Regions from separate parts of the Bacillus sp. A015 genome, predicted to be linked through region 1. Evidence: a T-box and tRNA genes for the amino acid it is inferred to sense, from the RefSeq annotation. Region 1 holds a T-box; the other holds one or more tRNA genes.
The links. The T-box of region 1 lies ahead of tyrS (tyrosine--tRNA ligase). A T-box ahead of a tRNA ligase gene usually reads a tRNA of that ligase, here a tRNA-Tyr.
Positions count from the first base shown of each region.

Region 2: it encodes a tRNA-Tyr, which carries the amino acid that the T-box ahead of tyrS (tyrosine--tRNA ligase) is inferred to sense. The anticodon was not compared.

Region 1 covers NZ_JBSPZB010000015.1:1,679-17,919, forward strand. Annotated here, with positions in the region: gene ACSLGF_RS12875 (type I restriction endonuclease subunit R) at 16-3,180, opposite strand; gene ACSLGF_RS12880 (restriction endonuclease subunit S) at 3,199-4,338, opposite strand; gene ACSLGF_RS12885 (type I restriction-modification system subunit M) at 4,328-5,920, opposite strand; gene ACSLGF_RS12890 (restriction endonuclease subunit S) at 5,941-6,507, opposite strand; gene ACSLGF_RS12895 (esterase/lipase family protein) at 6,710-7,288, opposite strand; gene tyrS (tyrosine--tRNA ligase) at 7,609-8,877, opposite strand; T-box leader at 8,931-9,168, opposite strand; gene acsA (acetate--CoA ligase) at 9,228-10,952, opposite strand; gene ACSLGF_RS12910 (GNAT family N-acetyltransferase) at 11,108-11,740, shown strand; gene ACSLGF_RS12915 (CBS and ACT domain-containing protein) at 11,780-12,421, shown strand; gene ACSLGF_RS12920 (acetoin utilization protein AcuC) at 12,418-13,578, shown strand; gene ccpA (catabolite control protein A) at 13,622-14,623, opposite strand; gene ACSLGF_RS12930 (bifunctional 3-deoxy-7-phosphoheptulonate synthase/chorismate mutase) at 15,072-16,148, opposite strand.
Region 2 covers NZ_JBSPZB010000012.1:86,964-103,204, reverse strand. Annotated here, with positions in the region: gene ACSLGF_RS11970 (bile acid:sodium symporter family protein) at 1-643, shown strand, start outside; gene ACSLGF_RS11965 (exo-beta-N-acetylmuramidase NamZ family protein) at 682-1,890, opposite strand; gene ACSLGF_RS11960 (glycoside hydrolase family 3 protein) at 1,941-3,860, opposite strand; gene pbp4b (penicillin binding protein PBP4B) at 3,874-5,229, opposite strand; gene ACSLGF_RS11950 (PTS transporter subunit EIIC) at 5,243-6,622, opposite strand; gene ACSLGF_RS11945 (MurR/RpiR family transcriptional regulator) at 6,619-7,488, opposite strand; gene murQ (N-acetylmuramic acid 6-phosphate etherase) at 7,503-8,414, opposite strand; tRNA gene ACSLGF_RS11935 (tRNA-Glu) at 8,635-8,709, shown strand; tRNA gene ACSLGF_RS11930 (tRNA-Val) at 8,716-8,791, shown strand; tRNA gene ACSLGF_RS11925 (tRNA-Thr) at 8,795-8,867, shown strand; tRNA gene ACSLGF_RS11920 (tRNA-Tyr) at 8,896-8,980, shown strand; tRNA gene ACSLGF_RS11915 (tRNA-Gln) at 8,985-9,056, shown strand; gene rocF (arginase) at 9,193-10,104, shown strand; gene sigW (RNA polymerase sigma factor SigW) at 10,288-10,851, shown strand; gene rsiW (anti-sigma-W factor RsiW) at 10,866-11,492, shown strand; gene cdaA (diadenylate cyclase CdaA) at 11,705-12,526, shown strand; gene ACSLGF_RS11890 (CdaR family protein) at 12,519-13,928, shown strand; gene glmM (phosphoglucosamine mutase) at 13,954-15,300, shown strand; gene glmS (glutamine--fructose-6-phosphate transaminase (isomerizing)) at 15,871-16,241, shown strand, end outside.

The DNA.
Region 1 (16,241 bases):
AACTCCTTATCGAGATTATCTTAATTCATCATCCAAAGGAACAATCACTTCATCTAACAATGTTCTCCACGCTCGTTTCATTTCAGGTCCGTATTTTAATGGTTTAGCATCTGGATGAATTGCTTTATATTGATCAAATTGTTTACTATCAATGATGTTCCCAATATTCGGAATAGGATCAGTTCCTATCATATATTGAATAGATGATAAATGGAGTTCGTTCTCATCCACGAACCACGTTTCAGCAAATTCTTTAATATGGGAATTTTTCTTTTTTGTAAAGAATGTTCGTTTGACCACTAATATATCTTCATCTGGATTCACCTGTTTATTGTCCATTTCATTGAGGATCGCTCGATACACCTCTTTTACCACTTCAGCTTTTTTCAATTTTTGAAGTGCCTTTTCGATTTCTTGACGAATATCATGATTATTGGCAGAGTAATTTCCTAACAGTTGATCAATAAAGGCAGAGTCAATGTCGTATAGCTTAACAGAATTCTCACCATAAAATTCAATATCCGAGAAGTTGGGTGTTTCCTCTTCTTTCTCTTTCGTCCCTTCTTCTACTAGTGAGCCTTTGATTGTATTGTATATACCGATATTTTCTTCGATCGTCATCACTTGTTCTCGCAAGGCTTTCGATGCTTCCATATCATCGTTGTAATTGTCATACGTCACGAGAGCTTCATAAGCATTACTCAGCTCTTGGAATGCTTTAACAAATTCAACACGTTCCTCTACTGGCGAATGCTCGTCCAATTCAGAAAGATTGATATCAAGTGACTTTAAGGTTTTATGTGCCTTTTTAAATCGTTTCAATGATTCTTCATAAGTTGGGTACACAAGATTCGTTTCTTCCTGTTCGTTAGAGTATGTCTTGGTCGCTTCCTCTACATTCCACTCCATCGTCCACGGCTTTCTAAACGTCATGATCAGCCCTTTTGTTTTACCAGGATATGTACGATTTGTTCGCGAGAAAGCTTGAATTAAACCCGCATACTCTAAGAGTCGATCCACAAAAAGAGTTTGTATGGTCGGCGCATCAAAGCCAGTTAAAAGGCGATCAACCACAATCACTAAATCTATATGCTTGCCAAATTGTTTAAACTCCGCTTTTTTTCGGGCTAATCTGTTGTTAATGTCCCCATTATACCGCTCAATATCTTGAATCGACCAAGCGGTATCATAGGATTGATTATAGTCTTTGATGATGTTTATCATATCTTCTTGATCTAGTTTTGAAGTTTCTTCATTATCATTTAATGAGTAGGTGATCGCGATTCTAGGAAAATCCTTATCCTCTATCGTTCGCCCTTTACGAATAGGATGACCTTCAAACTCTTTTGCCATCCAATCAGGATCTTTCGTCATCCTTTTTATCGCATCATAATATCGTTTGGCCATCGCAATAGAGTTTGTTGTCAAAATAGCGGACTTTTGCGGTCGTCCGTTTTTGAAATCAAACTTTGTATAAGCATTATCCGGTCGAAACATCTTATGGATGACCTTTTGAATATGCTCTTCACTTTCATAGATAGTGGATGGCAAATGGGATTCCTTCTCCATCCCATCCATTTGATCAATATACGTATTTAATTCATCATCATTAAGATGAGCGTATTTGTCATTTTGACGAAGCCGAGAAAAGATATGATTGCTAAGAGAGTTTGGTTCAATCGTATCTTCATGTTCTACTTGGAATCCTAGAACTGCACCATCATCCAAGGCGTTTTTAATCGTATATGTATGAAGCTCTTCACCGTATTGATCACGAGTCGTACGTGCTAACTGACCTTTTGGTTGTTTTTTATTAACATCAAAAATAGGTGTTCCAGTAAAACCAAACCAAGTAGAATTAGGGAACGTTTTTTTCACAGACTCCATGCCCTCGGCACTTAATGCTCGATGGCATTCATCAACGACAAAGACAATATGTTGACCGATCAGTTTTTGAAATCGGTTCTTACCATCCTGCTCTTCTTGTTTTTTTGCATAATTGATAGCATTCTCTAGTTTCTGACGAGTCGTAATAATAATGGTATTTGAATTGGCATCCGCTAATAATGTCTCACTCAGTTCTTTTGCACTGCCAGTTCCAACAATTAAACTATTAGACTTTGCCTTACCTGAAGAGATACCTGTATTAAATTCAGACGCAAACCTTGTGAATTCTGTCGTTGTTTGATTGTCTAAATCTTTTCGATCAATGAGCATAATCGTCCGGTCAACGCCAGGTTTCCTTGCTAATAATTTGGTTGCAACGAAACTCGTTAATGTCTTCCCTGATCCTGTTGCATGCCATACATATCCAGATTCATGTTTCATCGCCGCCGTAAACAATGCTTCAATTGCGTGTATTTGATATGGATGTAAAACCATTAACGCTTTTTGATCATTTTCTTCACTCACAACAGTATATTGAGCGATCAGTCGATGTGCATTTGGAATTCTGAGTACTTGTTTCACAAATTCATAGAGGTTGTTCACTTTTCGGTTATCTTTTGTCCGCCAACTAAAAACAAACTTCTTATGCATATCTTTTGGCAGAGCATTGGCAAAATAACGAGTCGTTTGTTCATTTGAAATGACAAATAACTGAAGAGTGGAAAAAATATTATTACGAAATAGCCCTTCCTCTGCATACTTCTTCACTTGATTGTATGCTTGAAACACACCATCTTTTGCCGTAACCTTTTTTAATTCAATTTGCACAATGGGTAACCCATTGATTAATAACGTCACATCAAAACGCCTGTCACGTTCGTCAATATTCTCTCTTTTTTTCGCAATTTGATGAACGACTTCATATGTAGAAATGCCCCCACCGATATCATGATTTGAATAAAGAACGAGTGACATCGAACCTAGGGACACATCATCTCGTTCAATTGTAATGCGAGCAATCCCATTTTCACCTTTTAGCCACCTTGCTGCATCAAAAGGTGTTTTCGTTTTATTTAAAATTTCCGTTTTAATCTTATCAAATTCCTTATCAGAAATCGGATGCTCCCCAATTTCTGATAAGTTGTTTTGTGTGATGATCTTTCGTAAGTTCTGCCATAAGTCGGCTTCTGATTTTAGATCTGGACGATAGTTCCATTGATTACTCTCTTCACCAAGTACGTCAATTAACTGACGTTCTATTTCTGATTCATCTCTATGTTCAATCTTAATCATCTTATTTCCCCCTTTTGCTTAGACAAACATCTTTTGTAAAAAGGCTTTTTTGGTTTGTTTTAAGATATCTAGTTCTTGTTCGTGTAGAGCGATTGTTTTGTCTAGTTGTTTGAAGAAGTGACCGATTTCGGTTTGTTCCTTTTCATCAAAAGGTATTTTCAGAATCAATTTCTTAACAATAGAACCAGAGAGATTACCTTGCCCACCTTGGAGATATGTATTAATAATTGAGCTTTTTTGTTTTTTAAGCCACTGGGTAAGGAAATATGAATCGTAACCTCTTTTAGGCTTAATTGCTAACACAGCCTGATTTATTGCACCGTTTATTTTAGAAATCCCTACTTCACCACTTGTAGCACCATATAAAGCATAAAGAATATCTCCTACCCTAACCATTTTGGTTGATGAGCTATTAAATCCTTCTTCAGTGATATATATTTCAGTTGTTTTTGAATTAATCTCTGCCGACCTAATAAAAGGAATGTCTCCACCATAAAAAGTTTTATTATCTACACTTGGTGTACCACCAGAATAAGATTCGGAGATCTCTCCTAAACACTTGGCTTCCCACTCCCCACTAAACCCAGAAAAACGAATTTCCGGTACGGATTCTCCTTCTTTTGGAAACATTTTTTGTAGGAATCCTTGTTTCGTTTGTTTTAAGGTGTCTAGTTCTTGTTGTTGAAAAGCAATTGTTTCGTCTAGTTGTTTGAAGAAGTTGCCGATTTGTGTTTGTTCCCTTAATAGGGGCACATTAATAGAGATTTTATAAATACTATTTTTTGATAAGCTAGGTACCCCAGTTGATTCATCGTACTTCTTCCAATCAATTCTATTAGCTAGTGAGTACAGAAAATACAAATCATTTTTCCCTTTAACTGTCATATAAAACAAAGTATCTACCGTCCAAAAAGGTGCTAATAACAACTGCGGTTTATTTATAGTACCTTTCCTTCCAATTCCAATAGCATCATCATCTGATAACTTATCATTAACACTATGCATATACCCACCAGTACCATAAACTGGGATATCTCCTTTTTTTAAATGTTTATAATCCCTGCCCGAGTTTATATTCAACACGTCAACAATTTTACATTCGTCCCATTCCCCACTAAACCCTTTAAACCTAACTTCCGGCACGCTCTTACTTCCCACGTTTAAACACCTCTAATGCACCTTTCATCCATTCTGCGTCTTCTTCATCAAACTGCATGGAAGAAATCATGTCATATAAATTAGACTCTAGTTCTTCTTTTTCTTTTCGAATCTCTTGAATTTTTGCTCCTATGGCAGCCATATCGACAGGTTCTTCTTCTTCGAATGTATCGACATATCTTGGAATATTTAAGTTGAAATCATTCTCTTTAATCTCTTCAAAGCTTGCCACATGTGCATACTTTTCTACATCTTCTCGTTTTTGATATGTCTCTACTACTTTATCAATGTTATCAGTTGATAATTTGTTTTGATTTTTTCCTTTGGTAAATTCTTTACTTGCATCGATAAATAGTACATCACGCGTTGTACGGTTTTTCTTTAAAATGATGACAGTGGTTGGAATGCTTGTACCAAAGAATAAGTTTGCTGGTAAACCGATCACCGCATCAATGTGTCCATCTTCTAGTAATTTCTTACGGATGACACCTTCAGCTGCGCCTCTAAAAAGAACTCCATGTGGCAGGACAATCGCCATAGTTCCAGAATCTTTTAAATGATATAAGCCATGCAAAAGAAAAGCAAAGTCCGCTTTTGATTTCGGTGCCAACTTTCCATAGCGATTAAAACGTGAATCATCTAAAAATGTATCGTCTGCTGACCATTTGGCTGAATATGGCGGATTCATTAGAACTGAATCAAATGTATATGGCTCATCGGTTGGCCAGTCTTTATTTAGTGTATCCCCGTTACGCAAGCGCATGTCCTCGTAATCGACACCGTGCAGAGTTAAGTTCATTTTTGCTAAATTAAAAGTTGTCGTATTCAGTTCTTGCCCATGATATTTCACACTTTCTGGATACTTAATGTAATTACGAACATTTAACATTAAAGAACCAGAACCCATAGTAGGGTCATACACGCTGAATAATTTTTTCTCCTCTTGCCCCATTGCCACAATACGTGCCATCATGATAGAGACCTCATGTGGTGTATAGAATTCGCCGGCTTTTTTCCCTGCTTCCGAGGCAAATTGACTGATTAAATATTCATAAGCATCCCCAATGACATCTCCATTATGACCAATGACATCAACATCATTTAATTTTTTCAATACCTCTGTAATGGTGATATTTCTCTGTTGATCATCTGACCCCAGTTTTTTCGATTTCAAATCCACATCATCAAACAAGCCACTAAATTGAAGATATTTCGTCGATAAATCAATGAATGCTTTATTCAAATCATTCAACTGAAAGATATTCTGTTTTGCCTGACTCGCTAACTCACTAAATAAATACGTTGGTTCGATATCATACCCTATCGTATCGACTAATGTTTCAATTAAGTCTTTTTGAATATCCTCATCTGATAACAACTCTTTGTATAATTGCGCTTGTTTATCCTGCGTGTCATATTCTTCCAGTGATTCATCTGCAACTTCGACCACTTTTTCTAATAATCGATCAGATAAATATTTATAGAAGATCAATCCTAATAAATAGTTTTTATACTCTGAAGCATCCATTTTGCTTCTAAGGTCATCTGCGGCACTAAATAATGTTGTATGTAAGTCAGCCATCGTTATTTCCTCACTTTTCTTTATTGATCATGTTGTTTTAATACTTCTAAAAATAGTTGTTCTTCTAATTTTGCTTGTTTCTTCATAAGCGCTTGACGCTTTCTAAAATGAAAATAGGCTCTTCCTATCATTTGTTGTTTTTCAATAGAAGGAAGATGCACTTCTAACGCACGAAAAATCCCTGGTGTTAGTTTTGGAACCGTACTTCCTTGCATAGAAATCGCCATTTGTTTTTTCATAAATTGAGATTCATTTAAAACATAACATAAATACTGCTTATCTAGTTCTTCAGTTTCTATGATCAGCTTGGCAAAGTTTTGGTTCATGACTTTACCTTGAGTCTCAATACTGACAATCCCTGCAATCGAACTAACAAAGCTGAAGACAACATCACAAACATTTGTTAAGTACGGATCAACCGTTAATAATGTGCTTTCTTTTTCATTTACAATGGAGTCTAAATAAGCGCCATCTAAATCTTTCATTAAATCTTCATAAGAATATGCAGATAAGCTATTGTCGGCTTTTTCATTTCTTCTTGATTGGTTTTTTCCCATTTTGATCGTTATGATTTGTTCAAGCTTCATATCCCGCCCTCATTTAGTAATTCGTACGAATTACTTTATAACATATACATTCATCGTACCATAGTCTGATTTCATCGACAATCATTTCAAGTATTCACACGAATAGAACTTCATCAATAGGTACTCCATGTTTCTTCATGATTAAATCTACTTGTAAAATACAGAAAGCCAGCTTCCATGAATGGTAGCTGGCTATTTTAAATTAATTCGTATTCTGTCCCCCGCCGTTCAGTCCTTCTTTAATATAGCCTTTGACTTGGCTTGAGGCTAATAGACCGATATGTCCAACTCCGTGGATAAGGACGTTCCTTGCGCCAATTAAGCGGGAGAGGCTGTTGACGACGATGAGATCGGCTGAGCTATAGACGGATGTGTAAAGAATTTTTTGATTTGGATCGGTGCCTGGTAATGCTCTGAGTGAAACGAGTCCATTCGCTCCACCTAGTGTGACGACATTTTCAATTTTATCTCCGCCGTCTAGGTTCTTAATATAGTATAACGTGTTGGCTCCACCCATGCTATGCGCCACAATATCTACTTTTTTGGCGCCCGTTTTGGCTAGCACATCTTTGACGTATCTAGATAGACGCGGTCCATTATTAAGGTTATTGCCTGTTTTGTCTATGAAATCAATTGCATATAATTGGTTTCGGTCCCAGCCCTGTGACACCAGGTATCTTTTGATCGCCGCGAAGTTGTAAGAGGCACCACCCATGCCATGGACCATCACAACCGGATTATGCTCAGCCGCTTTGACCTCTTTCGGCTGGACGAAAACCATTGAACCAACCACCAATGCAAATGCAACGAGAATCTGCAAACTCCTTTTCATCAAAAATGACACTTTCATTCCCCCTTATTTATCTTGTTCGACTCTATTTTAAACAACAAAAATATGACAGAAAAGTGAACAAGGCACTGTTTGTCCGATATTTTCACAAGAAATAAATAATGAAAAAGCACCTTTGACTTTCTCATGAGCCAATGCCAAAAGACTAGACATTCGTTTCTCTTACAGTCTGTTGGTCTATGTGACAGCCTCCATGACTCAATTGGCATAAAAAAAAGCAGCCGGTTCTCTCAGCCGGCTGCACATCATTCTTACTTGTAATTCACAAGGAAGTATTTCTTTTTCCCTCTTCTTAAAACAGTGAATTGGTTTTCAATTCGGTCTTCAGCTGAAAGAACATAGTCTTTATCGGTTTGTCTCTCTCCGTTGATGTAGACCGCACCATTTGTGATATCTTCACGTGCTTGACGCTTTGATGGAGACAGCTTTGATTCCACAAGGATATCGACTAGTGTTAATTCTTCTGTGCTGCTTTTCTCCATTGATGGAACATCCTTAAAGCCTACTTTGACTTCTTCAGCTGAAAGAGATTTGATCTCGCCTTTAAATAGTGCATTTGAGATGTTCACAGCCTGTTCTAGTGATTCACGGCCATGTACAAGCGCTGTCACTTCTTCTGCTAAACGGCGCTGCGCTTCACGTTTTTCAGGTGCTGTTTGCACTTTTTCTTCGTAAGATGCGATCTCTTCTTTTGATAAGAACGTAAAGTATTTTAAGTATTTCACGACGTCACGGTCATCTGTGTTGATCCAGAATTGGTAGAATTCATAAGGTGACGTTTTTTCTTTATCTAACCAGATTGCGCCGCCTTCTGTTTTACCAAACTTCGTGCCGTCTGCTTTTGTGACAAGCGGCATCGTGAGACCAAATGCTTTTGCGCCTTCTGCCTCAGACTTGCGGATCAACTCAAGTCCAGATGTAATATTTCCCCACTGGTCACTACCACCGATTTGCAGCTTACAGTTTTCATTTTTGTAAAGGTTTAAGAAGTCTAACGATTGCAAAATCACGTAGCTGAACTCTGTGTACGAAATACCTGTCTCGATACGTGAGCTGACGATATCTTTTGCCAGCATGAAGTTCACACCGAAGTTCTTTCCAATATCACGAAGGAACGTGATGACATTCATTTGGCTGATCCAGTCATAGTTATTGACGATGACGGCTGGGTTCTCGCCTGCTTCAAAATCAAGAAATTGAGACAGCTGGCCTTTGATTTTCTCTGACCACTGTTCCACGATTTCTGCCGGGTTTAGTGAACGCTCTGCTTTTTTGAAGCTAGGATCTCCGATCAGTCCAGTTGCGCCGCCAACAAGGGCAATCGGGTGATGCCCTGCTTCTTGGAATCTGCGCAATGTTAAAATGGGCAATAGATGACCAATGTGCAAGCTGTCAGCTGTCGGATCGAAGCCGGAGTACAGCTTGATTTTTTCTTCTGCTAATAATTTTGTTAAACCTTCTTCATCTGTTTGCTGCTGAATTAATCCTCTGAACGATAAATCTTCCATCAATTGACTCATATCCAAATCTCCTTTTTTTACAATTCAACATAAAAAACGCCCCTTCGAATGAACGAAGGGACGATATATATCGCGGTACCACCCTGCTTAAAAGACAAAATATCACGTCTTTTCACTTACACTGATAACGGACAGATCCGTTCTTTCACTAATGAGGCAGCATTCATGCTCCTTTTCGTAAAAGCGGTTCGTGAGGGTAATTCGAATATCTCTTTGTACTGACTCGCACCAGCCGTCAGCTCTCTTGGACAGGGAAAGATGATTCTACTGAATCTCAGTCAAAACCTTTTCGTATTCAACTAAAGTCATTTTTAACATACTTTTGATATCAAGTCAACTGACGAAGGAGATTAATCTTCCATTGTCGAAAGGTCGCCAGCAGGTAAATTCAGCTCCCACGCCTTTAGCACACGTCTCATAATTTTTCCGCTTCGCGTTTTTGGCAGTTTGTCTTTAAACTCGATTTCTCTTGGTGCCGCATGTGCAGCAAGCCCCTTTTTCACAAACGTACGAATCTCTTCTTTCAGCTCATCTGTCGGCTCGTATCCGCTCCTGAGAGCAATGAATGCTTTGATAATTTCACCACGTACCGGATCTGGTTTTCCAATGACACCAGCCTCTGCAATGGCCGGATGTTCAACCAGTTTACTTTCCACCTCAAATGGACCGACCCGCTCTCCTGACGTCATGATGACATCGTCGACACGTCCCTGGAACCAAAAGTATCCGTCTTCGTCCATATATGCTGAATCTCCTGAAACATACCAATCTCCCGGCATAAAGTAAGATTCATATTTTTCAGGATTGTTCCAGATCGTATGCATCATGGACGGCCAGCCCTTTTTGATCGCAAGGTTGCCCATCCGGTATGGTGGAAGTTCATTTCCGGCATTATCCACAATCGCGGCTTCTACGCCTGGAATTGGTTTCCCCATCGAGCCTGGTTTGATGTCCATGCATGGATAATTACAAATCAGCTGTGCACCAGTTTCCGTCATCCACCAAGTATCGTGAATTCGTTTGCCAAATACAGCGTCTCCCCAGCGGATCACTTCCGGATTGAGAGGCTCTCCTACACTTAAGACATGACGGAGCGAGCTGAGGTCATATTTTTGAATGAGGTCGTCCCCTGCCCCCATCAGCATTCTGAAGGCTGTCGGTGCACTGTACCAAACGGTCACACCAAGTGATTCAATCGTTTCATACCACGTATCAGGATTAAACCGGCCACCTAAGATGACATTCGTTGCCCCATTTAACCATGGTGAAAAAATACCGTACACTGTCCCTGTTACCCAGCCTGGATCAGCTGTACACCAGTAGACGTCATCTTCTTTCAGGTCAAGCACCCATTTACCGGTCTGGTCTTGCTGCACCATCGCGCCATGGACATGCAGCACACCTTTTGGCGTACCAGTTGACCCTGACGTGTAATGAAGTAGGAAACCGTCTTTTTCATCCATCCATTCTACTTCAAGTTCCTTTACTGCCTCCTGAAATGCCTCTTCGTAGTGAATTGTCCGCACACCACCGATGTCTTCCTTTTCACCGCCGACAATGATGACAGATTCAAGCTTCGGAAGCTCTGCAAACGGAATACGCTCAAGCAGATCCGGCGTTGTCACAATGACCTTCGCCTCGCTATTTTCTAAACGGTCTTTGACGGCGCCTTCCATAAATGCCTCAAATAACGGGCCAACGATCGCACCAATTTTGACAGCACCAAGCAGAAGAAAATAGAGCTCAGGTGATCTTGGCATAAAGATAAACACGCGATCCCCTTTTTGCACATGCGCCTTTTCTCTGAATAGATTTCCCGCTTTGTTTGTGTTGATTTTCATATCCCTGAACGTATACTTTTCATCCCGCTGTGAATCTTTGTAATGAAGCGCCACCTTGTTCTTACGAAACGAGTCCGCATGTCTGTCAATTGCTTCATAGGCTGCATTTATTTTTCCTGTTTCATACCAGGAGAAGTTTTTTCTCGCTTCCTCCCATGAAAATTCTTTGTATGCCTGCTCATAATCATTTAAATGATAGTCTCCTTTTACTGATGGTAGCGTTTCCACTTTCATCAAACAGTCCCCCTTTGCATACGTTTACAATGACCATTATAGTATAGATGACTTTTTTTCTCAATTTTTAAAAAACTTATGGTGAAACCGTTTTAATTTCTTCAAGATTTAAGCTAAAATAGAGACGACTCACTAGAATTTGAGGCGGTGGATACGTGGAGCATCCTAAAACTTATTATTCAAAAACAATTGAGCGAGAAACAGGTTCTATCCTGATTGAAGGACCGGTACCTGCATCAGAGCTTGCGAACTATACGTTTCATGAAGGACTAACGGCATTTCGCACGCCTGAGGAGCAGAAACAAGCACTTGTTGAAATAGCAGATCTTCCAGAAGGACGTATTATCATTGCAAGAGTGGATGAGCTTGTCGTAGGCTATGTCACGTATTTGTATCCTGATCCGCTTGAGCGCTGGTCAGAGGGCAAGATGGACAATTTAATCGAGCTTGGCGCGATTGAAGTCGCTCCTCCATTTAGAGGATGCTCGCTCGGCAAGCATTTACTTGATGTGAGCATGATGGATGAGCAAATGGAGAACTACATCATTATTACAACTGAATATTACTGGCATTGGGATTTAAAGGGGACAAAGAAAAACGTTTGGGAGTACCGTAAAATGATGGAGAAAATGATGAACGCAGGTGGTCTTGTCTGGTTTGCAACAGACGAGCCAGAGATCAGCTCACATCCAGCCAATTGTTTAATGGCGAGAATCGGAAAAAACGTGAGTCCTGATTCGATCGAGCGTTTTGATCGTCTTCGCTTCCATCAGCGCTTTATGTATTAACGTTCAATTCGTTTTTTTGGCAAAGGGGATTGGTAAACAATGATGATTGAACAAATTATGGAGCGTGATGTGATCACGCTGCGAAAAACCGATACGATCGAAGAAGCCATTCAAAAAATGAGTGCACATCACATTCGGCATATTCCCATCGTATCTGATCAAGATTCTGTCATTGGGATGGTGACAGATCGGGATATTAAAAATGCCAGTCCAAGTATTTTCGAAACAGAAAAAAGGCAGCTTTTTATTCAGCGGCCGGTAGAAGAGATCATGGTGCTAGAGACAATCACCGCCCATCCGCTTGATTTCGTTGAGGAGATTTCGAGTGTCTTTTTTGAGCATGGAATTGGCTGCCTTCCAGTGGTGAGACGCGGTAAGCTTGTAGGCATTATCACAAAGACAGATTTACTTCGTACGTTTGTCAGACTGACAGGTGCAGATCAGCCTGGGTCACACTTAGAGGTTGAAGTGAAGCAGATGACAGAAGGGCTCGCAGACATTACGGCTATTTTAAAGGAGCAGCATATTCAAATGCTGAGTGTGCTTGTGTACCCGCATGCAAATGAAGCCTCTAAAGTGCTCGTATTCCGCCTTCAAACCATTCATGCAGATCATGTGACGAAGCTGATTCGGGCAAAAGGCTACAAGGTGCTCTGGCCTATGGAGCAGACGGTCAAATGAAGGAAGCGACCTTTGTTTTTTCACCATCTTTTCAAACGTACCAGTTTCATCAAGATCACCCCTTCAATCAGCTTCGTGTCTACTTAACATACGATCTTCTTCAAAAAATGAAGGCGTTAACGGATGATGAGATCATCGCACCGCGTATGGCTACGCTGGAGGAATTAAAGCTCGTCCATACGACAGATTATATTCAAGCTGTGCAGCGGGCAAGTGAAGGAAAGCTGTCTACAGCAGAGGGTGAACGCTACGGCCTTGGCACGGAGGATACACCGATGTTTGCAGGTATGCATGAGGCGGCTTCTCTTCTTGTTGGTGGGACATTAACAGCGGTTGATCAAGTGATGCTGGGTCATTCGCAGCATGCGCTCAACCTTGGCGGCGGGCTTCACCACGGATTTAAAGGACGTGCATCTGGCTTTTGTATTTATAATGACAGCTCTGTGGCCATTCAATATATTCAAAAGACATATGGCGCAAGGATTTTATATATTGATACGGATGCTCATCACGGAGATGGTGTACAGTTTAGCTTCTATGACGATCCAGAGGTATGTACTGTCTCCATTCATGAAACGGGTCGCTACTTGTTCCCTGGAACTGGACAAGTACAGGAAAGAGGCCATGATAAAGGCTATGGCTATGCGTATAATATTCCGCTCGATGCATTTACAGAAGACGAATCGTTCCTCGAAGCATACCGAACAGCAGTGACTGAGATAGCTGCTTTTTTTAAACCAGACGTGATTTTGACGCAAAACGGAGCGGATGCTCACTATTACGATCCTTTAACCCATTTATCTGCCACCATGAAAATATATGAGGAAATTCCCAGACTTGCCCATGAGCTTGCTCATCAATATTGTGAAGGCAAATGGATCGCTGTTGGCGGAGGCGGATATGATATTTGGCGCGTGGTCCCAAGAGCGTGGAGCCGCATTTGGCTTGAGATGAAAGGCGTCACACCGCCAGCTGACCTTCCTAAGGAGTGGATTCGGGCATGGAATAAGCAATCGCCTGTCACCCTTCCATCAACATGGTTCGACCCTGACGATTTATATCCACCGATACCAAGAAAAGCAGAAATCACAGAAAAAAATGCGCAAACAGTAGAAAAAGCACTCATGCCTGTTAGAAGAGAAAGGAAAAATGCATAAGAAAAGCAGGCATTCACTGATAAGGTGAGCCTGCTTTTTGTTTTTATTTTGTTGATTGTCTTTCTTCAATTCTGTGTGGCAGCTCAACAATTTGATCGTCCACTTGTTCTTTGTTCATCAGCTTTGTCAGCAGTCTCATTGCGACAGCGCCAATATCATATGTCGGCTGAACAACCGTTGTCAGCTGAGGACGTACCATGAGGGAAAGTCTTGTGTTATCAAAGCCAATGACCTCTAAGTCTTCAGGAATCGAGACGCCTCTGTCCTGTGCGCCGTGAATGACACCAAGAGCCATTTCGTCTGTTGCTGCAATGACAGCCGTCGGCTTGTCTGATTGCTCAAGCAGATTTGCAAGAGCTTCAATTCCTGAGTCATAGGAGTAATCGCCTTCAGCAACGAGAACATCATCAAAAGCAATGCCCGCTTCTTCTAGCGCACGCTTATATCCAGCAAGCTTTCTCACAGAGTTAATTGGTTCTGACATCGGACCAGATACGAACGCAATTCGTTTATGGCCTTTGTCAATTAATAATTGGACTGAATCATAAATGGCCTGCTCGTAGTTAATGTTCACAGATGGTGTTTGTGCCTGCTCTTCAACCGATGCTGCAAGAACAATTGGTACAGGAGAGCGCTTAAATTCTTCGACATGCACATCTGTGATGTTGCCGCCCATAAAGACAATCCCATCTACTTGTTTGCCTAGCATCGTATTTAACAAATGCAGCTCTTTATCTGTATTTTGATCTGAGTTGCTCAAAATGATGTTGTACTTGTACATCGTGGCGATATCTTCAATCCCGCGTGCAAGCTCAGAATAGAAGATACTAGAAATATCAGGGATGATGACCCCAACTGTCGTCGTTTTTTTACTTGCAAGTCCTCGTGCCACTGCGTTCGGACGGTAGCCAAGACGATCAATCGCTTCAAGCACCTTTTTTCTTGTTGTTGGTTTCACGTTCGGATTTCCATTCACAACACGTGATACCGTTGCCATACTTACATTTGCTTCTCTTGCTACATCATATATTGTAACATTATTCACATAAATCACTCCTTCAAATACACTTCATATCTATAGCATTCACCAATTAGGTAGAGACATATCAGATACGAAAAAAATAATATCCTATTTGTCATTAAAACGATGAAAAGAGACACATAATTTTTCAATCTACATCAAAATGACATTCTTTTATGAAATTATACACGTTTTTTCTTCATATGAAAACGTTCCCTTTCTTTTTATAACTAAATTAAACAAACTTTAATGAGCTTGTTACCTGTAAATTGAATCATATTTCATCAAAAGTCATCGTGAACATCAGCTATGACAATGATCTTAGCAGATTCTATCGAATTTTAAAAATGAAAACATTGTGAACAAGCACTTTAAGCTTGCAATGTGTTTTATTCCTTTCATTTCCAATTCTATTCTGTTTTCTCCATGAAAAAACCGCCGGGCTACTATCCGGCGGTTCTTCTAACTATGATTACGCGTGAATGTTGACAAGTGGTCTTAACGCATCTAACCATTTTTCGAATTGAGGAATGTCCATTTGCTGCGCTGAATCAGATAGGGCAACAGATGGGTCTGGATGCACTTCTGCCATGACACCGTCCGCTCCAATCGCAAGAGCTGCTTTAGCTGTTGGCAGAAGAAGATCTCTACGTCCAGTTGAGTGCGTCACATCAACGAATACTGGTAAATGTGTCTCCTGTTTCAAGATTGGCACAGCAGAGATATCTAATGTGTTTCTTGTCGCTGTTTCGTATGTGCGGATACCGCGCTCGCAAAGGATGATTTGGTCATTTCCTTGTGCGATGATGTATTCAGCTGCATTGATGAATTCTGAAATGGTCGCTGCTAGACCGCGTTTTAAAAGAACTGGTTTCTTCACAGACCCGGCTTCTTTTAATAGTTCGAAGTTTTGCATGTTACGTGCACCAATTTGAATCACATCAATATGCTCGATCGCTTCTTCAATATGCGCAGGGTTTACGATTTCACTAATGACAGCAAGACCGTATTCATCAGCTACACGCTTTAGAATCTTTAGACCGTCTACGCCAAGCCCTTGGAAGTCGTATGGACTTGTGCGAGGTTTAAATGCGCCACCGCGAAGAAGTTTTAGTCCCTGCTGTTTAGCTGCTGCCGCGACTTCTGCGACTTGTTCGTAGCTTTCAACAGCACATGGTCCAACGATGAAGCGTTGTTTTCCATCACCGATGGCTTCCCCATTGATGTTCACAATTGTATTTTCTGGTTTTTTCTTACGAGAAACAAGAAGTGCTTTGCTGTGGTCATCTTCTTGAAGCTCTAGACCTGCTTTGAAAATTTCCTTGAAAATATGCTGGATCGTTGAATTTTCAAATGGGCCGTCATTTTCTTCAAGAATTTGGTTCAGCATTGTGCGCTCTCTGACAGGATCATAACGGTTGACACCTTGCGCTTCTTTTGCCTTCCCAATTTCTTTTACAATGCTTCCTCTTTCATTGATCAGTTTTAAGATTTGAAGATTTAGTTCATCTGCTTGCTGTCTCAATTGTTCTAGTTCGTTGTTGCTCATTTTTGTCATCCTTTCCTCTGCCTGCTCTCGCTTTTTATTTTTAAATTCTCTCAGGATAGGGTTTATTATAAACAAAGATTTCGGAATTGTCAC
Region 2 (16,241 bases), on a different contig from region 1:
AACAGGTGTCTCTAGTTTAATATGGGCAGCGATGTATAAAGGGAATGTTGGGTTAACGTTATCCATCATTTTAATTGATACATTGCTTTCGCCATTTATTGTGCCAGCCAGTTTGTCACTTTTGGCCGGTACACAGGTTCATATGGACATGGTGGCGATCATGAAAGGGCTGTTTGGGATGATTGTGCTTCCATCTATTTTAGGGATGCTCGTTCGTCAGTATGCAAAGCCTGCTGTGACGAAAATGATCAGTCAGACACTGTCACCTTTTTCAAAAATAGGCTTGTTTGTAGTGGTGTCGATTAATAGTTCTGTTGTCGCGCCATACTTGCGTGAACTGGATGCCGCATTTTTTAGCAAAGCAGCAACCGTGTTTCTCATTGCGATGAGCGGATATGCATTTGCGTGGTTGATTGGAAAGGCGATGAAATGTACTCAAGGGGAGATTGTGGCCATTGTGTATACGGGTGGCATGCGAAATATTAGTGCGGGAGCTGTGCTTGCCACTAGCTTTTTCCCGCCTGCTGTCGCTGTTCCTGTTGTGATTGGCATGCTGTTTCAGCAAGTGCTTGCTGCCTTGTTTGGTTTTTTACTCAATCGTTTTGAGCTGGAAACACCTGCTATGACTAAATCTTTATCATGAAAAAACCTCCATCTCAAAGTACGGAGGTTTTTTGCGAGTTAATAGATGAGATATTTTTTCCGTTTCTTTTCGAACGTTTTGAGATCATGATGATAGCGTTTCATGATGTGTTTGACTGAAGTGCCTTTATTGATTTCCTCTTTGACCCAACCATTCCCGATCAGTTTATCAAAGCTGCCTGTTTGAAGGAACTGAAAGTCATTAGGATACAAATCATGTATTGATTTGATGATGGATAACCCCGTTTTCACAGCTTCAAATGAAGAGCGGTCTGTGACGTATAGCTGCACACCGTGAGAAAGAGTCCCGGCATGTTTTGAAAAGGTAGGAGTGAATGAAGCTGGTCTAAATTGAACGCCTTTTAGTTTTAGCTTATTTAAATGATCCGATAGCTCGTTGCTATTGATATATGGAGCGCCAATGAGCTCAAATGGCTTTGTCGTTCCTCTGCCTTCAGAGACGTTTGTGCCTTCAATTAATCCTGTGGCTGGATATACAAAGGTACTATCAACTGTCGGCATGTTAGGTGAAGGAAGGACGAACGGCAGCTTCGTGTCATCGAACGTCATGGATCGCTTCCAATTTTTCATTTTGATAACTGTTACATCAGCATTGATATGAAACTCTTTGTTAAACATATTTGCGAGCTCCCCAGTGGTCATTCCATGTCTTAATGGTATTGGATAAAGACCCACAAATGAGGCGTGTTCGGGTTCTAATACAGGCCCTTCTACTTTTAGCCCGCCTATGGGATTTGGACGGTCTAGGACAACAAATGGGATATTGTTTTCCTTAGCGGCTTCCATCGCGTAGGCCATCGTGTAAATATAGGTGTAATATCGAGCGCCAACGTCTTGAATATCAAATAGCAGCACATCTACATTTTTGAGCATATCAGGAGTTGGTTTTCTTGTTTTTCCATAGAGAGAGTAAACAGGCAGGCCTGTTTTTTCATCGGTATAGGATTCGACGCCTTCTCCTGCTTGTGCATCGCCGCGCACGCCGTGTTCAGGTCCATATAGAGCAGTGAGCTTAATATTTGGGTGCTCAAATAGGAGATCGACACTGCTTTTCATGTTTGCATCAATGCCGGTAGGATTCGTAATAAGCCCTACGTTTTTCCCTTTTAGCCAAGAGAGATTACTTGAGAGTAATGTTTCGATACCTGTTTTGACTGCTGCTTTTTTTCCTTTTGTGTCTGTTCGTCCTTGATCTGTTGGGGAGGCGGCGGTCAATGTGCTAATCATGAGAATGCTCGCGAGTATCAAGCTTGCTGTCTTTTTCAAGAGAATCCCTCCTATTTGATCTGTTTCCCTTTCAAGTTGAGCCCATAGCCAAATGGGTAAAGGATTTGATTTGGATGAGTGACAGATGGGATATCGACTGGCAGTTTGCCTTTAGGTGATGCCGCTCCAAATATCACTTCTAGTCCAGCAGGAATATTCGGTTGGTTGAATTGTCCTTTTGCATAGCCTTTAAAACCGTAAACAGCCAGTAAGGCATCGGCTTCTTCGAAATTAGCAGCATCATAAGGGTTTCTAAGACTCATGATGACCATTTTTTTGTTTTGTGATTTTGCTTCTTTCATGACAGCACGAGGGAAGGCGGTTGCCCATTTCTTCGGGTCCTGTACATTGTCATCGATCACACCGTCATTCACAGCTGGGTCATTTTGGACAACGTAAGAGCCGGTAATGACATAGTCAGCATCTTGAATCAATTTGGCTGTTTCTTTCGAGAAGGTCTTATCTGCAAAAGCGTATGATTGGGTACGTACAGGCTTGATCTTTTTTTGTTTGACCAAAGATTCAATCGTGACAGACATTGCTTTTGTTTGATCTTCATAAGGTGCCATGAGCAAGATTCGGTCATTCTTTTTAGGTTGAAAAGGTAAGGTCTTTTCGTTGTTTTTAAGCAGAGTGACTCCTTCACGGGCCATTTTTTGTTCAGCTTTCCGGTGCGACTTTTTACCAACGAGTTGAGTGGCTTTTTTGATTTTTTTCTCAAGGCTTACTGGCTTTTTAGTGGAAATGATGCCGCGCTTGATCTTCAATTGAAGGGTTTTTTCGACAGATTGGTTGATCTGAGACATCGGAATTTCGTTTGATAGAACGGCTCGTTTTAAAGCATTAAACACATTTTCTAGGTTTTTCTCGGTTTTTAAGGACATAACAGGGGCTGGCATGAGGGCAATGTCGACTCCTGCTTTAATGGCCATCACCACGGCTTCTTCCTGTCCGAAGTTATCTGCAATCGCTTTCATATTTAAAGCATCAGTCACAACAACTCCTTGAAAGCCCATCTCTTCTTTTAATAAGTGTGTGATCACTTTTTTCGATAAGGTAGCTGGCACCATGATGTCCTCGCCATCTTTTTTACTTTGATAGGTCGTGTTATCAATGGCAGGAAATTGAACATGAGCGGTCATGACCATATCCGCACCTGCGTTGATTGCTTGTTGAAATGGATACAGCTCAACCTTTTTTAAACGATCTAGGTCATGTTCTACGAGCGGCAAGCCGTAGTGACTATCGACGGCTGTATCACCATGTCCCGGGAAATGCTTTAGTGTGGATATGGTCTTTTCCTTTTGAAGTCCTTTCATGGTTTGAAGGCCAAGTCTAGTGACAAGTGCAGGGTCAGAGCTAAAGGAACGGACACCAATGACGGGGTTGTTTGGGTTATTATTCACATCAAGAACAGGAGAGAAATTTGTATTGATACCTAAGGCGTTTAATTCTTTTCCGATGATTTTTCCTGTGTCGTATGCATTTTTCTTGCTTCTAGAGGCACCAATCGACATATTTCCTGGGAAATGTGTTCCCTTTTGTAGTCTTGTGACGATTCCGCCTTCTTGGTCAATTGAAATGAGTAAAGGAATATTTGGCGATGTTTTTTGAAATTCATGAGTGAGTTTGACGGTTTGTTTCGTATCAACGACATTCTCTGCAAATAAGATGACACCGCCTAGATGATATTTCTCTACAAGATGGGATACTTCTTGATTCATCTTTGTTAAGCCTGTAGGCGCGGATTCATCTTTTGTTTGCCAATTGCGAAAGTCTGGCATGAGCATTTGGCCAATCTTTTCATCCAGTGACATGTCTTCCACCATTTGTTTTGCGGTTGGAAGAGAGGCAGAGCTAATCTTTTCCGTTGGAATGGAAGAGGTTAGCAGGGCCAAAACCAGAGCAGCGGGGAAGAGAGATTTTAACATCGAATTCCTCCTTTTACTTAAAAGATTCGTAGATTGCGGTCATGATGCTTCCATAAGTACCAGTTGGGAAAAGATCACCTTCGAATTGATTAGGGTTGGTTTCAGGTGAAACGACAGGTGAATGTTTCTTATTCGTCAGCAAAGCGATACCTAGATTGTGTTTTGGATCAATCAACGTCATCGTTCCGGTCCAGCCTGTATGTCCATAGGCTTCGTTACTTGCATATTTTCCAAACATCCATTCCATGTCAGTATGGCCGTTTTTCCGCCAGCCTAGCCCGTAAGTTGGGTTCGTGTCTGAGGATGTTGTAAAGAGATCGATAGAAGCTTGGTCAAAGATGGTTGTTTTCCCATAGCCTCCTTTGTTGAGCATCAGCTGGAGCAGCACCGCCATATCTGAGGTGTTAGAGAAAAGCCCAGCATGGCCGGAGACACCAGCCATTGAGTAATATGCTTTCTCATCGTGTACTTCTCCTAGCAGGGTGTATCGTCGAATGTTTTCAAAATCGATCACACCATCTCGCGTATTGCCTAAACGTTCAGTTGCTGCAAAATGCTTCGGCTTGAATCCTTTTTGCAGCGGATTGAACATTGTATGCTTGAGACCTAGCGGCCGATAGATCGTAGACTCTACATATTGATCAAGAGGTATTCCTGTTTTTTTCTCGATGATCATGCCTAAAAGCATGTAATCAATATCACTATAAATATGCTGGGTACCTGGCTCGTATTGTAGAGGCACCTTAGGCAGCCATTTCATGGTTGTTTGTCTATCTTGAGAGAAAAAAGAGCCCGCTGATTCTTTGCTATAAAATAAGACACTGGATGGGAGTCCGGCAGAATGGGTGAGAAGATCCTTTACTCGAAGCTGATCTTTGCCGGTTACCTTTGCATCTGGTTCATCCTGAAAGTCTGGCAGGATGGATTGTATTTTTTCATTCACATCTAGTTTTTGCTCGTATACAAGCTTTTGCAGGGCATAGTTGGTGGCGTACATTTTTGTATTGGATGCCAGGTCGAACAGCGTGTTCTTTTTCATTTTCTTATACGATTTGAGTTCGTTAGACCCTTCGTATTTTTGCCTGTAGCCATAGGCTTTTTGATGGACGATCTTACCATCCTTGATGATGATGAGCGCGGCTCCTGGAAATCCTGCTTTGATATCGTTTTGAATCATTTGATCAACCTTCCTAAGCTGCCTGGAAGAAAAACCTACTTGTTCTGGTCGTTTTGCTTTTTTTAAGACGGGATATTCTTCAGGTGCTGTTTTAGACAAAGACGATACAGGATGGGAGCTAGTTGCAAATGTTTGTACTGGTAGCCCAAGGAGCATGAACAGACATGTCATCAAAAGAAAACATTTCTTCAATAGCTAGACCTCCTTATTGATTGGTTTCCTCGAATTCAACAGCCATATCATCATGAAAGCCAAATAAGTATGTGAAGATAAATCCAGCGACATATGCAATGAATAGTCCAATTAAGTAAAGAAGCATTTGATGCGCGTGAACGATAAAGGTTAATGGAAGACCTGATACCCCAATTGCTTTAGTGGCGATTTGGAAGTAGGCTTGAAATGCTCCGCCGATTCCAGCACCGAGACAAGCAGTGAGAAATGGTCTTCCTAGTGGTAGTGTGACACCGAAAATGAGTGGTTCACCAATACCAAGCATTCCTGAAGGAAGTCCACCTGCAATGGCTCTTTTGAGCTTTTTCTTATTTGTTTTCATATAAATGGCAAATGCAGCACCGACCTGTCCTGCGCCTCCCATAGCGAGAATTGGCAGAAGCGGGTCATCTCCAATTGAATTGATGAGTTCCATATGAATTGGTGTCAGTCCTTGGTGAAGTCCTGTTACTACAAGAGGAAGGAAGGTCGCACCAAGAACAAATCCGGCGAAAATACCGCCCATGTTTAATAGATAAGTGAGTCCTGAGGTGATGGCATCAGATATAAATCCGCCGACTGGCATGAAGACGATGTACGTAAAAATTCCAGTAATGAGTAATGTGATGGTTGGTGTGACGATGATATCGAGTGACTGCGGGACGAAGCGTCTAATTCGGGTCTCAACAAAGGCCATAAAGATGGCGGCAAGAAGAACACCGATGAGTCCGCCTCTGCCTGGTAGAATATTTGTGCCAAATAACATAATATCTGCGGAGGCTGGATTAATAATGAGGATACCAGCTAATGCGCCTAATGCGGGAGAGCCTCCAAATTCCTTTGCGGCATTTGTTCCGACTAATATACCAAGATAAGCGAACAAGCCTGAACCAATAACGGTTAAAATGATTGCAGCTTGAGATTTTTCATCAAGCCAGCCCGCTTGCACGATCGCTTTTGTAATACCAGTAATGAGACCTGACGCAACCAGTGCTGGAATGATAGGGATAAAAATGCTGGCAATCCGTCGTAAGAACAGCTTGAACGGTGTGCGGTTCTTTTGTGAAATGGCTTGCTTGTTTTTTTGTGCTTCGTTGTTCAAGTCATATGAACCAGAGGCTTTTAGCAGCTGTTCAAACGCACTTGATACTTGGTTGACGACGCCAGTGCCTAAAATGATTTGAAGCGTTTCCGCCTCAACGACGCCAATGACGCCATCAAGTTCTTTGATCGCTGTGATTTGAACTTTTTCATCATCGATCGGTGTAATTCGGAGACGTGTCATACAATGTGTATGAGAAGAGATATTTTCAGAACCACCACAGAGCTTAAGAATATCTTTCGCTAACTGCTGATATTTCTTTTGATGACTCATGTTGAATCCCCCTTTGGTTTTCGTTTCATGGAGCGGATGGCATGCCTAGTCTTGTCAATATATTGCGCTGTCTCTTCATATTGACGGGAAGCTAAACTGAGGAACAAGACATCAATTAAGTAGAGCTGTGCCATTCTAGAGGAAGTGGCAGCACTGCGGAAAGGTGCTTCATTGGAACCGGACGTCGATAGGTGAACGTCACATAAAGCAGAAACGCTTGTATGACCTGGATGCGTTAAGGCAATGGTTTTCACTTGATTTTCTTTTGCGAGCTGAAGGGCTTGAATGATGTCTAACGTTTCTCCAGAAAAGGATATACCAAAAACAATGTCGTTCTTTCCTGCATTTGCGATGACGGTGGATGCGATATGCATGTCAGTAAAGGCTGTGGCCGCATAATTGATTCTGAGAAATTTCTGCTGTGCATCAGCTGCGACGATGCCAGATGCACCAACACCGATAAAGTGGATTTGGTTTGCATGTAGCAGCAATTGAACGGCCTTTTCTAAAGCATCTGCATTTAAAATAGAGGCAGTATCCTTAATCGATTGAATCGAGTTTCCTGCTGTTTTTTGAATAATGGAGTGAAGTGGTTCATCTTGTTCGATATCTCGGTAGCCCTGTTTATCGGTATGCATTAAGTCTCCAGCAATCCGCATTTTCAAATCGTGATAGCCATCTAGTCCGAGAGATTTACAAAGGCGAATCACTGCAGAGCTGCTTGCACCGGCAGCCTGACTGATTTCATGCACTGTGCTTTTAATGACTTTGTCAGGATGGGCAAGGATATAGTCTGCAATGATTTTTTCGGATTGGGGGAGCTTTGCTTTCATTGTGTGTAATAGGGTGAGTCCACCTGCTGACATGAGCACTGCCTCCTTTAGGATTGATGACGTAAGATGGCTTTGTCGATATGGCCATTCGTTTTGTTGAGTAAGTCCTGTGCTGTCTTCTTGTCTGTGTTTGTTTGGAGCATGACGATGGCGGTTTTGACTTCTAAATCTGCCGCTTCAAGTGTTTTCACGGCTTGTTCGTAGGAAGCGTTTGTCACATGTTGAATGATGGTGATGGCGCGTTCTTTTAGTTTATGATTGCTTACTTTTACATCAACCATCAGGTTTTCATATACTTTGCCTTGTCTGATCATGACAGAGGTGGAAAGCATATTTAAAATCATTTTATGAGCGGATGCGGCTTTCATTCGTGTTGACCCAGTGATGGCTTCAGGTCCAACGACGACTTCAATGGCGCAGTCTGCCAGCTCGCTAATTTCTGCTTGTTCATTGCAGCTGAGGGCTACTGTTTTTGCTCCAATGGATCTTGCGTAGTTTAAAGCACCGATGATATAGGGCGTCCTACCGCTAGCGGCAATGCCGACGACAGTATCTTTTGACGTGAGGTGGATGTGTACTAAATCCTGTTTGCCGGCTTCTTCACTGTCTTCCACATCTTCGGCAGCATGTGAAAACGCGGAGTCTCCACCTGCCATGATGCCTACAATGACATCAGGTGAGACGCTATAGGTTGGTGGACATTCAACAGCGTCCATCACGCCAATTCTGCCGCTTGTTCCAGCGCCTAAATAAATGAGTCTGCCTCCATTCGAGATGGATTCATAGGCAAAGTCACTTGCTGTTTTCACATGTGGAAGTACACGATTGACCGCTTGAGCGACTTTCATATCTTCTTGATTGATCATTTGGAGCATTGCGAGCGGATCTGCTTGTGAAATTCCCATTGTGTTGGGGTTTCTTGATTCTGTTGTCAAAGAACGCAGTTGAGATGGCTGCATGTGACATACCTCCTTATTTCTTCATTTTCAGTATATTGAGTATGATATGAAGTTTCAATATTATATTTAAATACTGAAATTATATTTTAATCAAAATGTCGTGCTGAAAGGTGGTTAATTGTTAGAAAATAAAAAAAATAAAATTCCCCTTTACAAAAGGGGGACAACCTGTATATAATAACTTTTGTCAGCTTCACGGAAACAGTAAACTTGACAAACTGGCCCGTTGGTCAAGCGGTTAAGACACCGCCCTTTCACGGCGGTAACACGGGTTCGAATCCCGTACGGGTCACCATGATGTGGAGGATTAGCTCAGCTGGGAGAGCATCTGCCTTACAAGCAGAGGGTCGGCGGTTCGAGCCCGTCATCCTCCACCATATGCCGGTGTAGCTCAACTGGTAGAGCAACTGACTTGTAATCAGTAGGTTGGGGGTTCAAGTCCTCTTGCCGGCACTGTTTTTTCTTTATCAATTCCATATGTGGAGGGGTAGCGAAGTGGCTAAACGCGGCGGACTGTAAATCCGCTCCCTCCGGGTTCGGCGGTTCGAATCCGCCCCCCTCCACCATTTTTGGGCTATAGCCAAGCGGTAAGGCAACGGACTTTGACTCCGTCATGCGTTGGTTCGAATCCAGCTAGCCCAGTTAAGACACCTTTTTCAAAAAGGTGTCTTTTTTTATGTTAGCAGAGGGAATGTATAACTATTCAAAATGTTGTCAAGTTGAGTCAGGAGGCATCGAGAAAGTAAAATATAAGCATGAACAGAAAGGGGATGTACATATGGGAGATCAAAAGAAGGTCACGATTGTCGGGGTTCCGATGGACTTGGGTCAAACGAGAAGGGGCGTCGATATGGGACCGAGTGCGATTCGATGTGCTGGCGTAAAAGAAAAATTGGAATCGCTCTCATTTGATGTGGAGGATCTCGGGGATATTCCAGTCGAGCAAAGAGACGATGAGAAAGGTTTATATACAAGTGAAAAATTAAAAAATCTAACGGAGAATGCTGGTGCCAATCAGCTGCTTGCTGAAAAGGTTGACAGTATTGTGCAGTCAGGTTCGTTTCCACTGATTTTAGGCGGTGATCACAGCATTGCGATTGGCACACTTGCCGGTGTAGCTAAGCATTATGAAAACTTGGGTGTCATTTGGTATGATGCGCACGGTGATTTAAATACGGAGGAAACTTCTCCTTCTGGAAATATTCATGGCATGCCGCTTGCTGTCAGTCTTGGCCTTGGGCATGCTGATTTAACGAACATTGGTGGTTATTCTCCTAAATTGAAACCTGAAAATGTCGTATTAATTGGTGCTCGTTCCTTAGATGAAGGAGAGCGGCAGTTGATTAGAGAAAAAGGTATGAAGGTGTATACGATGCATGAAATTGATCGTTTAGGGATGACAAGGGTGATGGAGGAAGCTATTGCGTATTTAAAGGAAAGAACAGATGGTGTCCACCTATCGCTTGATTTAGATGGGCTAGATCCAGCGGAATGCCCTGGTGTAGGAACTCCTGTGGCAGGCGGCATTAGTTATCGTGAGAGTCACCTTGCAATGGAGCTTTTAGAGGAAGCAGGTATTTTAACTTCAGCCGAATTTGTGGAGGTAAATCCAGTATTAGATGAGAAAAATAAAACAGCAGAAGCGGCAGTTGCTTTAATTGGTTCTTTAATGGGTGAAAAGTTATTGTAGAGCGGGACTTGTTCCTGTTTTTTTTATTTTGGGGAAATTTAAGGATATATTAAGGTTTTTACCGGCTGATAAGCGTAACACGCTGTCAAAAATTTGTTACACTATTTTTTAGAGGAGAATGAAACCTTTTGGAAAGAGGTTCGTATACAATAAAGACCGGTGAAGGCAGAGGTTGAATATACTATGGACACAATGATTAAAAAGAGAATTAAGCAAGTGAAAAAAGGCGACCAAAACGCATTTACAGACATCGTAGACCTGTATAAAGACAAAATTTATCAGTTGTGCTACCGTATGCTTGGGAATGCACACGAAGCGGAGGATATTGCGCAGGAGGCGTTTATTCGTGCCTATGTGAATATTGAGAGCTTTGATGTGAATCGTAAGTTTTCCACGTGGCTGTACCGCATTGCAACCAACCTGACCATCGACCGTATTCGCAAAAAAAAGCCGGATTATTATTTAGATGCAGAGGTGGCAGGAACAGAAGGACTGAATATGTATTCTCAAATTGCTGCTGATGGCATTTTGCCAGAGGATGAGGTGGTATCTCTTGAGTTATCGAGTACCATTCAGCAAAAAATTCTAAGATTACCCGATAAATATCGTTCGGTCATCGTATTAAAGTATATTGATGAACTCTCGTTAAAAGAAATTAGTGAGATTCTGAATATACCAGTTGGTACGGTGAAAACGAGAATACACAGGGGTAGAGAGGCTCTCCGGAAACAGTTGAGAGACCTTTGAGTGAGGTGATTTTGATGAGCTGTCAGGATAGAGTCGTCCAGCTTATGCATCAGTATTTAGACCGGGATATCATGCCCGAAGACGAAAAAGAATTAAAGAGCCATCTGCAATCGTGTGAGGAGTGCCGTACTCATTTTCAACAAATTGAGAAATCCATTGCGCTAGTGCAGAGTACATCTCATATAGAAGCACCATCTGATATCACTGCAAAGGTGATGGCAGGTCTTCCAAAGGAGAAAAAGCGTGTGTCGGTTCAAAGATGGATCAAAGCTCACCCGCTGATCGTAGCCGCTGCCCTCTTTCTCATTTTGATGGGAGGCAGTCTGTTTACAAGCTGGAATACCGATCATAATTTCAGTGTGTCAAAGCAGCCGAATCTCGTGGTTGAAAATGATACAGTGACCGTGCCTAAAGGGGAAACCGTCAAAGGTGATGTCACTGTCAAAAATGGCAAGCTGATTGTAGAAGGCAAGGTTGATGGAAATGTCACAGTCGTCAATGGGGAACAGCTGACTGCTTCTGCCGGACAAGTCACTGGTCAAATCAATGAAATTAATGAAGTGTTTGATTGGATCTGGTACAAAATGAAATCCACAGCACAAAACGTGATGCGGGTCATTGGGCCAGAGGAGCAAAAGTAAATCAAACAGCATGGAGCAGTCTCTTAGGGGCTGCTCTTTTTCTATATCATTGCTCAGATTCACGCATACTAGAAAGCCAGCCATATATGGCAACTATTTTCCTTGCTGAAATAAAATGTGGTATAATAGCCTCGCTATGTATTTACACATAGGCTTTTTTTATAAAAAAATGCATCACACGAAGAAACTTGAAAATTCTGGAGGACGAGGAAATGGCTTTAGGGGATATTCCTTTTTTGCAGTACCTCGGTAATGCTGTTGATATACTCGTTGTTTGGTATGTGATATATAAATTAATGATGGTCATCCGCGGAACAAAAGCGGTTCAGCTTTTAAAGGGAATTGTGGTCATTGTTCTCGTCAGGATGGGAAGTGCGTATCTCGGTCTTAACACACTTCAATGGCTGATGGATCAAGCGATTACGTGGGGGTTCCTTGCGATCATTATTATTTTTCAGCCAGAGCTAAGGAGAGCGCTTGAGCAGCTTGGGCGCGGCCGTTTCTTCTCAAGAAGCGGGACACCTGTAGAGGAACAGCAGCAGAAAACGATCGAGGCAATTACAAAAGCAATTAACTATATGGCAAAACGCAGAATAGGAGCGCTGCTGACAATTGAGCGCGATACTGGGATGAATGATTACATAGAGACAGGAATTCCTTTGAATGCAAAGGTGAGTTCTGAGCTGCTGATTAATATTTTCATTCCGAATACACCGCTTCATGACGGTGCTGTCATTATGAAGCGTGATGAGATTGCAGCTGCAGCTTGTTATTTACCGCTGTCAGAAAGTCCTTTTATCTCTAAGGAACTCGGAACGCGCCACCGGGCGGCAGTTGGTATTAGTGAAGTGACAGACAGCTTAACCGTCATCGTCTCTGAGGAGACAGGCGGCATTAGTGTCGCAAGAAATGGTGATCTCCATCGAGAATTGACAGAAGAAGCGCTTGAAGAAATGCTGATTGCTGAATTTAGTAAGAACAGCAAAGATGCTTCCTCGACCAAATGGTATTGGAGGGGCAAGAAAAATGGATAAGATTTTGAATAATCGCTGGGCCGTAAAGTTTCTTGCATTGGTCTTCGCTTTATTGCTGTATGGTGCAGTCAATTCAGCGCAAGCGCCCACGCCGAAAAAAATCGGTGAATCCTTTTTCCCAACATCGACGACAGATGAAGCAACCTTAACTGACATTCCTGTTAAAGCGTATTATGATGACGAGAAGTACGTCGTCACTGGTGTACCGCAGACAGTCAATGTCACGATTAAAGGATCAACAAGTGCTGTGAAAACAGCAAGACAAACAAAGAATTTTGAAATTTATGCAGATATGCAAAACTTAACGACAGGCACACATAAAGTGGAGCTGAAGGCAAGAGATGTATCAAAGGGAATCACATTATCGATTAATCCGTCTGTGACGACTGTGACGATACAAGAAAAAACGACAGCTGAATTTCCTGTTGAAACAGAATTTTATAATCAAAATAAAATCAAAGACGGTTATTTACCCGAACAGCCCATTGTGAATCCGAAAAAGGTGACTGTCACTGGCTCAAAGGATGTAATCGACAAAATTTCTGTCATTAAAGCATTTGTGAACTTAGAGGATGTCGATCAACAGATTGAAAAAGAAGCGAAGCTCACTGTGTATGACAGCAGCGGGAACGAGCTGCCAGTCGAAGTGAGTCCGTCAGTGGTGGATATTACGGTCCCAATCACGAGTCCAAGCAAGAAGATCCCGTTTAAAATTGAGCGGACGGGCAGCTTACCGGATGGGATCAGTATTTCAAGCATTGAGACAAGCCCTAGTGAGGTCACAGTGTACGGCTCCCAAAAGGTGCTGGATGCACTTGATTTTATTGATGGCGTTAAGCTGGACCTAAGCAAGATTAAAGATGATACGGAGGTTGATGCCGACATTCCACTGCCAGATGGTGTGAAAAAGGTGTCGCCTGAAACCGTTAAGATCAAAGTGAAGGTTGCAACAGCTGAAGAAAAAAAGATCGATAATGTACCTATTTCTGTCGTGGGTCTGAGCAAGGATCTCAGCTCTAAATTTGTGAGTCCGTCTTCTGGGCGTCTCATGTTAACAGCAAAAGGATCAAAGAGTGCAATTGATAAACTAAAGGCTTCAGATATTGAAGCCTATATCAATGTGGGGGACTTGAACGAAGGAACACATGAGGTCAAAGTACAAGTGAACGGTCCTCAAAATGTGACGTTTACTTTATCGAGATCAAAGGTCAAGGTGAAACTTACCTCTACTGACAAAGAAGATCAGCCGGCTTCTACGAATGATCGAAAGGATCAATCGTCTGATAACGATGATCAGGAAAAGAAGAGTAAAGAGGAATCGACACAATATAAAGCAAAGAAAGAATCAAGACAAAGACAGCGGGTTAAAGAAGATAAAAAAGAGGACTCAGAGCCCTCTTGAATGGTAAAAAAGGAGCGATTGAAACATGGGCAAGTACTTTGGAACTGATGGTGTAAGGGGTGTGGCTAATAGCGAATTAACGCCAGAGCTCGCATTTAAAATTGGGAGATTTGGCGGCTATGTCCTCACGAAGGATAAAGAACGTCCAAAGGTACTCGTTGGACGAGACACACGTGTATCTGGTCATATGCTAGAAGGAGCCCTCGTTGCAGGCTTACTTTCAATTGGGGCTGAAGTGATGCGTTTAGGTGTGATCTCAACACCTGGCGTGTCCTATTTAACGAAGGCAATGGATGCAGAAGCGGGTGTTATGATTTCTGCTTCTCACAACCCAGTTCAGGATAACGGGATTAAATTCTTCGGCGGCGACGGCTTTAAACTGTCAGATGAACAGGAGAACGAAATTGAGCAGCTAATGGATCAGCCAGTCGATCAATTACCACGTCCAGTTGGAGCCGATCTTGGAACGATGAATGACTACTTTGAAGGTGGTCAGAAATACTTGCAATTCTTGAAGCAGACAGCGGATGAGGATTTCACAGGCATTCACGTGGCCCTTGACTGTGCACATGGTGCAACATCTTCTCTTGCGACACATTTATTTGCTGATTTAGATGCAGATGTGTCCACAATGGGAACATCACCAAACGGCTTGAATATCAATGATGGCGTCGGCTCAACTCATCCAGAGGCACTTTCTGCTTTTGTAAAGGAAAAGGGTGCGGATATTGGTCTTGCGTTTGATGGTGACGGTGACCGTTTAATTGCAGTCGATGAAAAAGGTGATATCGTAGACGGCGATCAAATTATGTACATATGTGCACGTTATTTGAAGAGTGAAGGCCGATTAAAGGATGACACAGTCGTGTCAACAGTCATGAGTAACCTCGGCTTCTATAAAGCGCTGGAGAAACAAGGCATTAAGAGCATCCAAACCGCTGTTGGTGACCGCTATGTGGTCGAAGCGATGAAAAAGGACGGCTATAATGTCGGCGGCGAGCAATCAGGCCACTTGATTTTCCTTGATTACAATACGACAGGTGACGGCATGCTTTCTGCCATCATGCTTGTGAATACGCTAAAAGCGACAGGAAAAACATTATCAGAGCTTGCGGCTGAAATGGAGAAGTTCCCGCAGCTTCTAGTGAATGTGAAGGTGTCTGATAAATATAAAGTGGAAGAAAATGAAAAAGTAAAAGCTGTGATTCAAGAGGTTGAAAAAGAGATGAACGGTGACGGCCGTATTCTTGTTCGTCCATCTGGAACAGAGCCGCTTGTACGTGTGATGGCGGAAGCGAAAACAAAAGAGCTGTGTGATGAATATGTGGCTCGAATTACCGCTGTTGTCAAAGAGGAAATGGGTATTGAGTAATAGATGAAAGCAAATCGCTAAGCAGCGGTTTGCTTTTTTTCGAATAATCGTCATAAGTGAAATGAACTGTACGAATCATATAAGGGAGGGTAACTTGCTAATGCCTTCATACATAGGAGAGCACATCAAAGGTAGAACGTGACAAGCCTCATCGCATATAGTGTATGGAGGTCTCGCTTTCTCAAATGAAAGGGATCACCCCTAAATTGTGATTGACGGAGGTCAGACCTTATAGTACAATCATCCTTGTGTTATTGGATTTTTATTCTAGCTGGAAAGGCAGGGTAGATGTTCAGGAACTCTTATAATGATAGCGCCCGAACTAAGCGATCGGACGACAGATGCTTAGTTGACGAGGATGGAGGTTATCGAATTTTCGGCGGATGCCTCCCGGCTGATCAAAAGAGATCACAGCCGTAAGTGTTTCTTTAAAGCAAAGAGGTGACTCTTTGTACAAAGGGAATACACATGATCTCCCAAAATAAACATGTAGAGAGGGACGAAGAAATGTCCCTTCTATTTTAGTAGGCTTTCTTTGTCCCTTTCACGTGATCGGGAGGAAGAATATTTATGTGTGGAATCGTAGGTTATATTGGTCAGAATGATGCGAAGGAAATCTTATTAAAAGGCTTAGAGAAGCTTGAGTACCGCGGGTATGACTCAGCAGGTATTGCTGTGGCAAACGAAGAAGGCGTGCATGTGTTCAAAGAAAAAGGACGTATCGCTGAGCTTCGTGAGGTCGTGGATGCAAACGTGGCATCTTCAGCAGGAATCGGACATACACGCTGGGCAACACACGGTGTACCAAGCCATCTCAATGCGCATCCGCATCAAAGTGCTTCTGGCCGTTTTACACTTGTTCATAACGGTGTCATCGAGAACTACGTACAATTGACACGCGAATATTTACAAGACGTCACACTGAAAAGCGACACAGATAC